Regions from separate parts of the Planococcus sp. 11815 genome, predicted to be linked through region 2. Evidence: a T-box and tRNA genes for the amino acid it is inferred to sense, from the RefSeq annotation. Region 2 holds a T-box; the other regions hold tRNA genes.
What was found. The T-box of region 2 lies ahead of serS (serine--tRNA ligase). A T-box ahead of a tRNA ligase gene usually reads a tRNA of that ligase, here a tRNA-Ser.
Positions count from the first base shown of each region.

Region 1: it encodes a tRNA-Ser, which carries the amino acid that the T-box ahead of serS (serine--tRNA ligase) is inferred to sense. The anticodon was not compared.
Region 3: it encodes a tRNA-Ser, which carries the amino acid that the T-box ahead of serS (serine--tRNA ligase) is inferred to sense. The anticodon was not compared.

Region 1 covers NZ_CP096991.1:1,050,398-1,054,905, forward strand. Annotated here, with positions in the region: rRNA gene M1Q06_RS05290 (23S ribosomal RNA) at 1-2,306, shown strand, start outside; rRNA gene rrf (5S ribosomal RNA) at 2,434-2,549, shown strand; tRNA gene M1Q06_RS05300 (tRNA-Asn) at 2,560-2,634, shown strand; tRNA gene M1Q06_RS05305 (tRNA-Ser) at 2,640-2,729, shown strand; tRNA gene M1Q06_RS05310 (tRNA-Glu) at 2,751-2,825, shown strand; tRNA gene M1Q06_RS05315 (tRNA-Val) at 2,832-2,907, shown strand; tRNA gene M1Q06_RS05320 (tRNA-Met) at 2,950-3,026, shown strand; tRNA gene M1Q06_RS05325 (tRNA-Asp) at 3,030-3,105, shown strand; tRNA gene M1Q06_RS05330 (tRNA-Phe) at 3,123-3,198, shown strand; tRNA gene M1Q06_RS05335 (tRNA-Thr) at 3,213-3,288, shown strand; tRNA gene M1Q06_RS05340 (tRNA-Tyr) at 3,292-3,375, shown strand; tRNA gene M1Q06_RS05345 (tRNA-Trp) at 3,382-3,455, shown strand; tRNA gene M1Q06_RS05350 (tRNA-His) at 3,476-3,551, shown strand; tRNA gene M1Q06_RS05355 (tRNA-His) at 3,593-3,668, shown strand; tRNA gene M1Q06_RS05360 (tRNA-Gln) at 3,676-3,747, shown strand; tRNA gene M1Q06_RS05365 (tRNA-Gly) at 3,753-3,827, shown strand; tRNA gene M1Q06_RS05370 (tRNA-Cys) at 3,835-3,908, shown strand; tRNA gene M1Q06_RS05375 (tRNA-Leu) at 3,918-4,001, shown strand; tRNA gene M1Q06_RS05380 (tRNA-Leu) at 4,216-4,299, shown strand.
Region 2 covers NZ_CP096991.1:17,864-22,371, reverse strand. Annotated here, with positions in the region: gene M1Q06_RS00090 (alpha/beta fold hydrolase) at 1-75, opposite strand, end outside; gene serS (serine--tRNA ligase) at 158-1,432, opposite strand; T-box leader at 1,499-1,703, opposite strand; gene pdxT (pyridoxal 5'-phosphate synthase glutaminase subunit PdxT) at 1,715-2,320, opposite strand; gene pdxS (pyridoxal 5'-phosphate synthase lyase subunit PdxS) at 2,323-3,207, opposite strand; gene M1Q06_RS00070 (PLP-dependent aminotransferase family protein) at 3,312-4,508, shown strand, end outside.
Region 3 covers NZ_CP096991.1:1,235,420-1,239,927, forward strand. Annotated here, with positions in the region: rRNA gene M1Q06_RS06275 (23S ribosomal RNA) at 1-716, shown strand, start outside; rRNA gene rrf (5S ribosomal RNA) at 852-967, shown strand; tRNA gene M1Q06_RS06285 (tRNA-Val) at 976-1,051, shown strand; tRNA gene M1Q06_RS06290 (tRNA-Thr) at 1,064-1,139, shown strand; tRNA gene M1Q06_RS06295 (tRNA-Lys) at 1,149-1,224, shown strand; tRNA gene M1Q06_RS06300 (tRNA-Leu) at 1,246-1,330, shown strand; tRNA gene M1Q06_RS06305 (tRNA-Gly) at 1,332-1,406, shown strand; tRNA gene M1Q06_RS06310 (tRNA-Leu) at 1,430-1,518, shown strand; tRNA gene M1Q06_RS06315 (tRNA-Arg) at 1,544-1,620, shown strand; tRNA gene M1Q06_RS06320 (tRNA-Pro) at 1,646-1,722, shown strand; tRNA gene M1Q06_RS06325 (tRNA-Ala) at 1,729-1,804, shown strand; tRNA gene M1Q06_RS06330 (tRNA-Met) at 1,826-1,899, shown strand; tRNA gene M1Q06_RS06335 (tRNA-Ile) at 1,908-1,984, shown strand; tRNA gene M1Q06_RS06340 (tRNA-Ser) at 2,000-2,092, shown strand; tRNA gene M1Q06_RS06345 (tRNA-Met) at 2,135-2,211, shown strand; tRNA gene M1Q06_RS06350 (tRNA-Asp) at 2,215-2,290, shown strand; tRNA gene M1Q06_RS06355 (tRNA-Phe) at 2,306-2,381, shown strand; tRNA gene M1Q06_RS06360 (tRNA-Gly) at 2,386-2,459, shown strand; tRNA gene M1Q06_RS06365 (tRNA-Ile) at 2,465-2,541, shown strand; tRNA gene M1Q06_RS06370 (tRNA-Asn) at 2,546-2,620, shown strand; tRNA gene M1Q06_RS06375 (tRNA-Ser) at 2,625-2,716, shown strand; tRNA gene M1Q06_RS06380 (tRNA-Glu) at 2,723-2,794, shown strand; gene M1Q06_RS06385 (DMT family transporter) at 2,807-3,787, opposite strand; gene M1Q06_RS06390 (1,4-dihydroxy-2-naphthoate polyprenyltransferase) at 3,926-4,508, opposite strand, start outside.

The DNA of each region.
Region 1 (4,508 bases), 1.0 Mb from region 2:
GCGAGTTACGATTGCATGCAAGGTTAAGGTGAGAAGCCGGAGCCGCAGCGAAAGCGAGTCTGAATAGGGCGAGTGAGTATGCAGTTGTAGACCCGAAACCAGGTGATCTACCCATGTCCAGGGTGAAGGTAAGGTAACACTTACTGGAGGCCCGAACCCACGCACGTTGAAAAGTGCGGGGATGAGGTGTGGGTAGCGGAGAAATTCCAATCGAACCTGGAGATAGCTGGTTCTCTCCGAAATAGCTTTAGGGCTAGCCTCAAGAAGAGAATCCTGGAGGTAGAGCACTGTTTGGACTAGGGGCCCATCCCGGGTTACCGAATTCAGACAAACTCCGAATGCCAGTGATTTATGCTTGGGAGTCAGACTGCGAGTGATAAGATCCGTAGTCAAGAGGGAAACAGCCCAGACCACCAGCTAAGGTCCCCAAATATCCGTTAAGTGGAAAAGGATGTGGCGTTGCTTAGACAACCAGGATGTTGGCTTAGAAGCAGCCATCATTTAAAGAGTGCGTAATAGCTCACTGGTCGAGTGACACTGCGCCGAAAATGTACCGGGGCTAAACGGATTACCGAAGCTGTGGATGGACATCGTAGATGTCCGTGGTAGGAGAGCGTTCTAAGGGCGTTGAAGTCAGACCGGAAGGACTGGTGGAGCGCTTAGAAGTGAGAATGCCGGTATGAGTAACGAAAGACGGGTGAGAATCCCGTCCACCGAATGCCTAAGGTTTCCTGAGGAAGGCTCGTCCGCTCAGGGTTAGTCGGGACCTAAGTCGAGGCCGATAGGCGTAGACGATGGACAACAGGTTGATATTCCTGTACCACCTCCCCGCCGTTTGAGTAATGGGGGGACGCAGAAGGATAGGGTGAGCGTGCCGTTGGTTGTGCACGTCCAAGTTGTGAGATGAGAAACGAGGCAAATCCCGTTTCTATGTACATCAAGCAGTGATGGCAAGAGGTTTAACCTCAGAGTCCCTGATTTCACACTGCCAAGAAAAGCCTCTAGCGAGGCGGGAGGTGCCCGTACCGCAAACCGACACAGGTAGGCGAGAAGAGAATTCTAAGGTGAGCGAGTGAACTCTCGTTAAGGAACTCGGCAAAATGACCCCGTAACTTCGGGAGAAGGGGTGCTCTGGTAGGGTGAATAGCCCGAGAGAGCCGCAGTGAATAGGCCCAGGCGACTGTTTAGCAAAAACACAGGTCTCTGCAAAACCGTAAGGTGACGTATAGGGGCTGACGCCTGCCCGGTGCTGGAAGGTTAAGGGGAGTGCTTAGCGCAAGCGAAGGTGCGAACCGAAGCCCCAGTAAACGGCGGCCGTAACTATAACGGTCCTAAGGTAGCGAAATTCCTTGTCGGGTAAGTTCCGACCCGCACGAAAGGCGTAACGATCTGGGCACTGTCTCAACGAGAGACTCGGTGAAATTATAGTACCTGTGAAGATGCAGGTTACCCGCGACAGGACGGAAAGACCCCGTGGAGCTTTACTGTAGCCTGATATTGAATTTTGGTGCAACTTGTACAGGATAGGTAGGAGCCAGAGAACCCGGAGCGCCAGCTTCGGGGGAGGCGTCGGTGGGATACTACCCTGGTTGTATTGAACTTCTAACCCACAAGCCTTAGCGGCTTGGGAGACAGTGTCAGGCGGGCAGTTTGACTGGGGCGGTCGCCTCCTAAAGAGTAACGGAGGCGCTCAAAGGTTCCCTCAGAATGGTTGGAAATCATTCGCAGAGTGTAAAGGCACAAGGGAGCTTGACTGCGAGACGGACAGGTCGAGCAGGGTCGAAAGACGGACTTAGTGATCCGGTGGTTCCGCATGGAAGGGCCATCGCTCAACGGATAAAAGCTACCCCGGGGATAACAGGCTTATCTCCCCCAAGAGTCCACATCGACGGGGAGGTTTGGCACCTCGATGTCGGCTCATCGCATCCTGGGGCTGTAGTCGGTCCCAAGGGTTGGGCTGTTCGCCCATTAAAGCGGTACGCGAGCTGGGTTCAGAACGTCGTGAGACAGTTCGGTCCCTATCCGTCGCGGGCGCAGGAAATTTGAGAGGAGCTGTCCTTAGTACGAGAGGACCGGGATGGACACACCGCTGGTGTACCAGTTGTTCTGCCAAGAGCATCGCTGGGTAGCTATGTGTGGCCGGGATAAGTGCTGAAAGCATCTAAGCACGAAGCCCCCCTCAAGATGAGATTTCCCATTGCGCAAGCAAGTAAGATCCCTCAAAGACGATGAGGTAGATAGGTTCGGGGTGGAAGCGTGGTGACACGTGCAGCTGACGAATACTAATCGATCGAGGACTTAACCAACAAACTGAACATGCGTTTCCAATGTCGATTTATCCAGTTTTGAAAGAATAAGATATTATTTTTAAAAAAATACTTGAAATAATCGGTATTATTGATATAATAAATCTTGTCTTTCAAATTAATACAGTCTAGTGATGATGGCAAAGAGGTCACACCCGTTCCCATCCCGAACACGGAAGTTAAGCTCTTTTGCGCCGATGGTAGTTGGGGGTTTCCCCCTGCGAGAGTAGGACGTCGCTAGTCTGGTTATTATTCCGAAGTAGCTCAGTGGTAGAGCACCGCACTGTTAATGCGATGGTCGTAGGTTCGAGTCCTACCTTCGGAGCCAATTATGGAGAGCTGTCCGAGTGGCCGAAGGAGCATGATTGGAAATCATGTAGGCGGGCAACCGTCTCAAGGGTTCGAATCCCTTGCTCTCCGCCAGTATCTTAAGCTCAAAATAAAGGCCCCTTGGTCAAGCGGTTAAGACACCGCCCTTTCACGGCGGTAACACGGGTTCGAATCCCGTAGGGGTCACCATTCAATGGAGGATTAGCTCAGCTGGGAGAGCATCTGCCTTACAAGCAGAGGGTCGGCGGTTCGATCCCGTCATCCTCCACCATTTCTTTCATGCATATAAAATAGAAGGAAACTTTAATATTATCGCGGGGTGGAGCAGTTCGGTAGCTCGTTGGGCTCATAACCCAAAGGTCGCAGGTTCAAATCCTGCCCCCGCAACCAAATGGTCCCGTGGTGTAGCGGTTAACATGCCTGCCTGTCACGCAGGAGATCGCCGGTTCGATCCCGGTCGGGACCGCCATTTTTATTAATTAATATGGGTCAGTAGCTCAGTCGGTAGAGCATTAGATTGAAGCTCTAAGTGTCGGCGGTTCGATTCCGTCCTGACCCACCATATTTTTTCTCCATGCCGGAGTAGCTCAACTGGTAGAGCAACTGACTTGTAATCAGTAGGTTGAGGGTTCAAGTCCTTTCTCCGGCACCATTAGGTGGGGTAGCGAAGTGGCTAAACGCGGCGGACTGTAAATCCGCTCCTTCGGGTTCGGCAGTTCGAATCTGCCCCCCACCACCAGTTTTTAGGGGCATAGTTTAACGGTAGAACAGAGGTCTCCAAAACCTCCGATGTGGGTTCGATTCCTACTGCCCCTGCCATTTTTTTAAATATTATGTTGGCGGTCGTGGCGAAGTGGTTAACGCACCGGATTGTGATTCCGGCACTCGGGGGTTCAATTCCCCTCGTCCGCCCCATGTTTTCTTGAAATTTTAATATCATACATAATAATAGCGTGGCGGTCGTGGCGAAGTGGTTAACGCACCGGATTGTGATTCCGGCACTCGGGGGTTCAATTCCCCTCGTCCGCCCCAGTATTATTGGGGTATAGCCAAGCGGTAAGGCAACGGGTTTTGATCCCGTCATGCCCTGGTTCGAATCCAGGTACCCCAGCTTTAGCGGAAGTAGTTCAGTGGTAGAACGCCACCTTGCCAAGGTGGAGGTCGCGGGTTCGACCCCCGTCTTCCGCTCCATTATCTAGGCGGCATAGCCAAGCGGTAAGGCATGGGTCTGCAACACCCTTACCACCGGTTCGAGTCCGGTTGCCGCCTCCAAACTATTTTGCCGGCGTGGCGGAATTGGCAGACGCGCGGGACTCAAAATCCCGTTCCTTCACGGGAGTGTCGGTTCGACCCCGACCGCCGGTATCAAATGATCATCACTCTGCCAAGTGATGAAAGCTTAAAACTCTGACTTTTATAGTCAGAGTTTTTTTCTTTATTTATACGAATGATTTGCAGTTGTATACAGCAAAGATTTTTTTAAAAAAATAGCTAATAACCCCTTGCAAAATAATCGGTTTACTAATATAATAATAAATGTTCCTGAAAGCAATGAATAATTGTTTCTGGATTCAATTTTGCCGGCGTGGCGGAATTGGCAGACGCGCGGGACTCAAAATCCCGTTCCTTCACGGGAGTGTCGGTTCGACCCCGACCGCCGGTATCATTTTCATTGCTCTGCCAAGCAATGTATTGAAAAGCCCTAACTTCAGTTAGGGCTTTTTTCTTTGTCTTAATTTGGTAACAAGAGTAGCACTATTATTAGAAAAACCACTAATGGAAAACTAGCTGAGGAGTAGCCTGTTATCGAACGAGACGGACGTGGCCGATGCGGTAAGTTGGAAGGGTAGTGATGGAAACATCTTAGGGGAT
Region 2 (4,508 bases):
ATCTTCCGGTCCTGCTACCGCTGCGTGCAGGCGAATGCCATTGGTTTCAATCAAGTGAAATTCCACTTCTTGCATTTGAACCGCTCCTTTCACGTTTCTTATTGTTTACCCGTTTACTGCAAAAAAAAAGACCCGAAATCCATTCGGGTCTTTTCGTTCAGCGGATCGTCGTTTTTCCGCCCATATAAGGTTGCAAGACTTCAGGAATGGCAACAGAGCCATCTTCCTGCTGGTAGTTCTCAAGCAATGCCGCCACAGTCCGCCCGACAGCGAGTCCGCTGCCGTTTAGCGTATGGACGAATTCCGGCTTGCCTTTCGCTTCGCGGCGGAACTTGATGTTCGCGCGGCGCGCCTGGAAATCTTCAAAGTTTGAGCAAGAAGAAATTTCACGGTACGTCTCCTGCGTCGGAATCCATACTTCAATATCGTACTTCTTCGCTGCAGTAAAGCCAAGGTCTGCCGTGCACATCTTCAAGACGCGGTATGGAAGGCCCAACAGCTGCAACACTTTTTCTGCATGGCCCGTCAGTTTCTCAAGCTCGTCATAAGAATCTTCCGGTTTCACAAAGCGCACCAGCTCAACTTTATTGAATTGATGCTGACGGATCAAGCCACGCGTATCGCGTCCTGCAGAACCCGCTTCAGAGCGGAAATTCGCGCTGTAAGAAGCGAAAGCTTGCGGCAGCATATCCGCCGTTAAAATATCATCACGGTAGAAGTTCGTCACCGGCACTTCAGAAGTCGGGATGAGGAAATAATCTTCCTTCTCGATCAAGAACGCATCTTCCTCGAATTTCGGCAATTGCCCGGTGCCCGTCAAGCTTTCGCGGTTGACCATATATGGCGGCAGCATTTCCTCGTAGCCATGCTCCTCCTGGTGAAGGTCCATCATGAAATTGATGAGTGCACGCTCAAGGCGTGCGCCAAGCCCGCGGTAGAACACGAAACGGCTGCCCGTCACTTTCGCGGCACGCTCGAAATCGACGATGTTCAAATCGGTCGCGATGTCCCAATGCGGCTTCGCTTCAAAGCCAAACTCCGGCTTTTCGCCCCATGTACGGATTTCTTCATTATCGTCTTCAGAATCGCCGAACGGCACGCTGTCGTGCGGAATGTTCGGCACGCGCATCATGATGTAGTCAAGTTTTTCTTCCACTTCGCGCAGCTCATCGTCGATCGCTTTGATCTGGTCGCCGACTTCGCGTGTTTTCGCGATCGCCTCGTCCGCATTTTCCTTGTTGCGCTTCATGACAGCGATCTGCTGGGACGCTTCGTTGCGCTCCGCTTTCAATTTCTCGGTCTGGACGATCAGTTCACGACGCTTCTGGTCGAGCGCCCCGAAATCATCGAGTACGGAAATGTCTTCCCCGCGCTTTCCGAGCTTCGTTTTCACTTGTTCAAAATTTTCCCGTACAAAACGGATATCCAACATAGAAATTCCTCCTTAAGTATTCGTCAAATAAGAAAAAACAACGCAAAAATAGCCCCCGTCCCCTGGTAAAGGGACGAGAGCTACCCGCGTTGCCACCCTGATTGATCGGCAAAAGGCCAATCCTCTTCATCACATAACGGCATTAAAACCGGCACTGGCTCATCGCCATGCAACTCCGGGGTGGATTCAAACGCGTTTGACGCCGGTTTGCACCAACCACCGGCTCTCTTCTAGAAAAACTGCGCTTTACTATTCCCATCAACGTTTCTTCTTTGAAATTATTCATATTTTACTATAGTGCGCTGCGGTTGGCAAGAGTTCCCTGTTTTCCACCATGTCCAAAAACAGCTGCATCAGCCGGTGGTCACCGGTCAGTTCCGGATGGAATGAACAGCCAAGGAACGGCCCGCTCCGAGCCAACACAATGCGCCCTTCATATTCACACAAGACTTCCACATCCTTACTAGCACGCACGATATGCGGCGCACGGATAAACACTGCTGGAAACGGCGCGTCAATTCCCACAATATCCAGATCCGCTTCAAAACTGTCCACTTGCCTGCCGAATGAATTGCGCGCCACGGTCATGTCCATGACACCGAGATGCGCAGCTTCATGCCCATCAATTTCTTTTGCCAGCAGCACGAGCCCTGCACAAGTGCCGAACATCGGCTTTCCAGAATCAGCAAATTCTCTTAATGGTTCCATCAACTCCGCACGGTCAATTAAACGGCGCATCGCCGTGCTTTCGCCTCCCGGCAGCACCAACCCATCAAGTTCCGCCAACTCAGCTGCTTTCTTCACCACGACAGCTTCCGCGCCGCATGCCTGAATCGCCTGTACATGTTCACGCACCGCTCCTTGCAGTGCCAATACACCGATTTTCATAATTACCAGCTTCTTTCCTGCATGCGGTCCGCCGCACCGATTGTCGCCATTTCCAAGCCTTTCATTGCCGGCCCAAGATCTTTCGACAGTTTCGCGATCAACGCATAATCCTGATAATGAGCCGTCGCTTCTACGATGGCACGCGCAAAACGTTCCGGCTGGTCGGATTTAAAGATGCCGGATCCGACAAAAACGCCATCCGCCCCAAGTTCCATCATGAGCGCTGCATCCGCTGGCGTCGCGATGCCCCCTGCAGCAAAGTTGACGACCGGCAAACGGCCGAGCAATTTCACTTCTCTCAAAAAATCATAAGACGCACCTAAGTCTCTCGCGGCTGTCATCAGTTCGTCTTCGCCCATTGCAACAATATTGCGCACTTCGGCATTCACTTGGCGCAAATGGCGCACTGCTTCGACGATATTTCCTGTGCCCGGTTCGCCTTTCGTGCGCAGCATCGATGCCCCTTCTCCGATGCGTCGTGCCGCTTCCCCGATATTGCGGCAGCCACAGACGAACGGCACCGTGTAATCATTTTTCAGCAAGTGAAATTCCTCATCCGCCGGTGTCAGCACTTCGCTTTCGTCGATATAATCGACGCCCATCGCTTCTAGCACGCGTGCTTCTGTAATGTGGCCGATACGCGCTTTTGCCATGACCGGAATTGATACGGCATTCATCACTTCTTCCGTGATGCGCGGGTCCGCCATACGGGCAACGCCGCCTTCTTTGCGGATATCGGATGGAACGCGCTCAAGCGCCATGACAGCCGTCGCCCCTGCCGCTTCTGCAATTTTCGCCTGTTCTGCATTGACCACGTCCATGATAACGCCGCCTTTTTGCATTTCTGCCATTCCACGCTTCACTCGATCTGTGCCTTTTTCACTCATCTGAAAATTCCTCCCTTTTGTTGGTTGTTTCCAGTATAATAAACTGTGACCATATAAAAAGACTCAGTTTACGTTAATTTAAAAGGTCAGTTGGAGGAACCCCAATGGATATGCTCATGTTCCAATTACAAAAACAATCAACCACACCACTATATAAGCAGCTTTATCGAGAAATCCGCACCGCCATCACGGCCGGTAAAATTGCGGTCGATACCAAGCTGCCGAGCAAGCGCAAACTGGCGGATTATCTGCAGATCAGCCAGACCACCGTCGAACTGGCCTATTCCCAATTAGTCGCAGAAGGTTTTATTGAACCACGCCCTCGAAAAGGATTTTTCACGATGCCGGTGGAAGAACTGGCTTATTTGGATCTGCCTCAAGAAGAAACAGCTATCCGCGATGTACCAAAACCCACTTATGTATATGACTTTAACCCAGCGCGCATCGATACCCGTTCATTCCCATTCCCGACATGGCGCAAAACGGCACGCGAAGTGATCGATGAAGAAAACCATGAACTCCTGCTCGCTGGCCATCCGCAGGGAGACGAGTCGCTGCGCGCTGAAATCGCCCGTTATTTATACCAATCCCGCGGTGTCGTGTGCAAACCCGAACAAATCATCGTCGGATCCGGGACCGAACAATTGATGCCATTGCTGATCCGGCTCTTCGATAAAAACTTGAGCTTCGGCTTTGAAAACCCTGGATATGCCTTAACCCATAGCATTTTCGAACACGATGACAGACAGGCCTTCCCGATTGCAGTCGATGAAGACGGCATCGATGTGCAGGAACTCGACAAAACCGGCGTCGACATCGCCTACGTCACCCCGTCCCACCAATTCCCGACAGGCTCGATTTTAAGCGCCACACGCCGCGCACAGCTATTGAACTGGGCAGCCGCAAGTCCCGAACGCTATATCATCGAAGACGATTACGACAGTGAATTCCGCTACACGAGCCAGCCGATTCCTGCCCTCCAAAGCATGGACGTCGGCGGTCGGGTCATCTATATCAGTACTTTCTCCAAATCAATCATGCCCTCGTTGCGCATTGCCTATCTCGTGCTGCCGCCAAGGCTGTTGAACGCCTACCGAAAGACCTTTTTGCATTACACGTCCACCGTGCCACGCATCGACCAACAAATCGTCGCGACATTCATGCAAAAAGGCCATTTCTCCAGACATTTAAACCGCATGCGCAAACTGTACCGGAAAAAGCTCGAATGTCTGACACAAGCACTTGTCCCTTATCAACCACTAGTGACTGTTTCCGGCGAGCAAGCAGGCATGCATGTCGTG
Region 3 (4,508 bases), 1.2 Mb from region 2:
TGTATTGAACTTCTAACCCACAAGCCTTAGCGGCTTGGGAGACAGTGTCAGGCGGGCAGTTTGACTGGGGCGGTCGCCTCCTAAAGAGTAACGGAGGCGCTCAAAGGTTCCCTCAGAATGGTTGGAAATCATTCGCAGAGTGTAAAGGCACAAGGGAGCTTGACTGCGAGACGGACAGGTCGAGCAGGGTCGAAAGACGGACTTAGTGATCCGGTGGTTCCGCATGGAAGGGCCATCGCTCAACGGATAAAAGCTACCCCGGGGATAACAGGCTTATCTCCCCCAAGAGTCCACATCGACGGGGAGGTTTGGCACCTCGATGTCGGCTCATCGCATCCTGGGGCTGTAGTCGGTCCCAAGGGTTGGGCTGTTCGCCCATTAAAGCGGTACGCGAGCTGGGTTCAGAACGTCGTGAGACAGTTCGGTCCCTATCCGTCGCGGGCGCAGGAAATTTGAGAGGAGCTGTCCTTAGTACGAGAGGACCGGGATGGACACACCGCTGGTGTACCAGTTGTTCTGCCAAGAGCATCGCTGGGTAGCTATGTGTGGCCGGGATAAGTGCTGAAAGCATCTAAGCACGAAGCCCCCCTCAAGATGAGATTTCCCATTGCGCAAGCAAGTAAGATCCCTCAAAGACGATGAGGTAGATAGGTTCGGGGTGGAAGCGTGGCGACACGTGCAGCTGACGAATACTAATCGATCGAGGACTTAACCAACAAACTGAACATGCGTTTCCAATGTCGATTTATCCGGTTTTGAAAGAACAAGAATTTTTGCCTCCGGGCAAAAAAAAGACTTGTAAAACTCGCCAGAGTTGGTATAATAAGACTTGTCTTTCAAAAACCTTATAGTCCAGTGATGATGGCAAAGAGGCCACACCCGTTCCCATCCCGAACACGGAAGTTAAGCTCTTTTGCGCCGATGGTAGTTGGGGGTTTCCCCCTGTGAGAGTAGGACGTCGCTGGGCATACATACGGAGGATTAGCTCAGCTGGGAGAGCATCTGCCTTACAAGCAGAGGGTCGGCGGTTCGATCCCGTCATCCTCCACCATTTTTACTCCATGCCGGAGTAGCTCAACTGGTAGAGCAACTGACTTGTAATCAGTAGGTTGAGGGTTCAAGTCCTTTCTCCGGCACCACTCATGTTTGAGCCATTAGCTCAGTTGGTAGAGCATCTGACTTTTAATCAGAGGGTCGAAGGTTCGAATCCTTCATGGCTCACCATTTTAATTTCATAATTGCCACGCGGGTGTGGCGGAACTGGCAGACGCACTAGACTTAGGATCTAGCGCCTTCGGGCGTGGGGGTTCGACTCCCTTCACCCGCACCAAGCGGAAGTAGTTCAGTGGTAGAACGCCACCTTGCCAAGGTGGAGGTCGCGGGTTCGACCCCCGTCTTCCGCTCCAATTTTTTATCTGTCCAATGCCCCGCCGGGGTGGCGGAACTGGCAGACGCACAGGACTTAAAATCCTGCGGTAGGTGACTACCGTACCGGTTCGATTCCGGTCCTCGGCACCAACTGTTTTATCAAATTTTATATTATGCGCCCGTAGCTCAATTGGATAGAGTACTTGACTACGAATCAAGCGGTTAGAGGTTCGAGTCCTCTCGGGCGCGCCATATTTTTGTCATCATCCTATTTAGTCGGGAAGTAGCTCAGCTTGGTAGAGCACTTGGTTTGGGACCAAGGGGTCGCAGGTTCGAATCCTGTCTTCCCGACCACTTTATGGGGCCTTAGCTCAGCTGGGAGAGCGCCTGCCTTGCACGCAGGAGGTCAGCGGTTCGATCCCGCTAGGCTCCACCAACTATACAATTTAAAGATCCTGGCGGCGTAGCTCAGCTGGCTAGAGCGTACGGTTCATACCCGTAAGGTCGGGGGTTCGATCCCCTCTGCCGCCACTTTTTTAGGACCTTTAGCTCAGTTGGTTAGAGCAGACGGCTCATAACCGTCCGGTCGCAGGTTCGAGTCCTGCAAGGTCCACCATTTAATATTTATCACGGAGGAATACCCAAGTTTGGCTGAAGGGATCGGTCTTGAAAACCGACAGGGGAGTCAAATCCCGCGGGGGTTCGAATCCCTCTTCCTCCTCCATCTTTAAAAAATGTGTGGACAATTTTTCTTCAATATAATTATCGCGGGGTGGAGCAGTTCGGTAGCTCGTTGGGCTCATAACCCAAAGGTCGCAGGTTCAAATCCTGCCCCCGCAACCAAATGGTCCCGTGGTGTAGCGGTTAACATGCCTGCCTGTCACGCAGGAGATCGCCGGTTCGATCCCGGTCGGGACCGCCATTTTTATAAATATGTGGGTCAGTAGCTCAGTCGGTAGAGCATTAGATTGAAGCTCTAAGTGTCGGCGGTTCGATTCCGTCCTGACCCACCATATTGCGGGTGTAGTTTAGTGGTAAAACCTCAGCCTTCCAAGCTGATGATGAGGGTTCGATTCCCTTCACCCGCTCCAATAATGGGCCTATAGCTCAGCTGGTTAGAGCGCACGCCTGATAAGCGTGAGGTCGGTGGTTCGAGTCCACTTAGGCCCACCATTGTTCCGAAGTAGCTCAGTGGTAGAGCACCGCACTGTTAATGCGATGGTCGTAGGTTCGAGTCCTACCTTCGGAGCCATACTGGGGAAGTACTCAAGTGGCTGAAGAGGCGCCCCTGCTAAGGGTGTAGGTCGGTAACACCGGCGCGAGGGTTCAAATCCCTCCTTCTCCGCCAGTATTTGGCCCCTTGGTCAAGCGGTTAAGACACCGCCCTTTCACGGCGGTAACACGGGTTCGAATCCCGTAGGGGTCATATTAAAAAGCGTCATGCATTCATATGCATGACGCTTTTTTCTTTTTCTAATTTTTGTTCATTGTGTGAAGCGAAACTGTGTATTGCCATTCCTAGTATTACCATGGTTAAGCCAATTAATGCTATTGGGGAAGGAAATGCGATGCTTAAAAGAAAAAATTCACCTATTAATGCAAATATAACTTCCATAGATTGCGTGGCTTCAACTGCAGCAAGCTTTGACATGTTGTTTCTGACCATATCGGTCGCCATAAAGAATAGAACAGTCGCTACTACTCCTGAACTGATGGCAACTATCAAAGATTGATAAATTTGAGAGTTAGAAGGCAACCCAGTTGTCGAGAAACCATAAATAGAGAGAACCAACCAAAGCGGGAGACTGGCAATCGTCATTCCAAGCACGCGTTGATATGCATCTAGACGACCTTCGCAAACCTCCATCATTTTCCGATTTCCAAGTGGGTAGGCAAAAGCTGCTATCAAAACGGGTATTAACCCGAGTAGCAACGTGGAAATAGTAACATTAGTTAAGTGGTCAAGTTGAAGAAGGGCTATCCCAGCTAAAATAATCGTTGAAAACAATAAGCCTTTGATCGGAATGTGTTGTCTATGCATAATAGTTTGGCCGGATACATGAATTTTAACTAAAAAAAGAGGTGCCAGTAAAGTTCCAGCGATGATTGTAAATTGCCAAGTTCCGGCTATTAGCCATCCTGGGGAATATGCTGCTGCAAAACACAAGGGAGCGTAAAAAAGACCGAATCCTATGAAACTCCACAATAACCATTTCACCTTATGTTTTTTCATTTCGTGGAGGAGCGGAAGCAAGTTTCCCCTAAGCATGACAATTAATAAGAGGAAAGGAATCATAAATAGGTAACGCAGGGACGCGCTCCATACCCAATGGCCTCCTTGTGCCTCCATTAATGCATTAACAATAAATGTGACTGCAAAAAACATTGCTCCTGCAAGACCTAATAAAATTGGTTTCATAGGAAAACCCCTTTAAAATATATTAGATACAATATATCGCAACCGAGAAATTTTCACCACTCTTATTTTAAATGAGACTTCTCATAGCTATTTCAATAATAAAAAGCTGATGGCAATGAGCCATCAGCTTTTAGGTATTTAAGATAAAAAATAATCTACTAGTAGACCGATTGCTAGCAGGAAGCTGAACAAAGTGTTCGTGATTCCCGTGTCTTTCATGGCAGGCATTACTTGTAGAGGCTCAGTGTAGCGCTTAAAAGTCATAATTACTTTCAGGGGCTTAATAACACTTAGTAGCACCAATAAAGCCCAGGGTGTAACAATACCGAGCAACACCAATAAAATAATCCAAGCATAAGACAAAATAAAGAACCACATGAAAGTTGTTACTGCAGCCGGTCGGCCGGCTAGGATCGCTAAAGTGCGCCGCCCGCTTTTTTTATCTCCGACCATATCGCGGATGTTATTGGCCATCATAATTGCTGCTACGAGCAATGTGCTGGGTACAGCTAACATAACAGCGGTGGAGGTGATCGTTTCTGCTTGGATATAAAAAGCGACGATTACTATGAGGAAGCCCATGAACAATCCTGAAAACAATTCACCTAATGGCGTGTAAGCAATCGGGTATGGCCCACCGGTATAAAAATAACCGACTAGCATACCAATGCCACCAACCGCCAATAGCCACCAACTGGTAGAAGCTGCAATATAAAGCCCT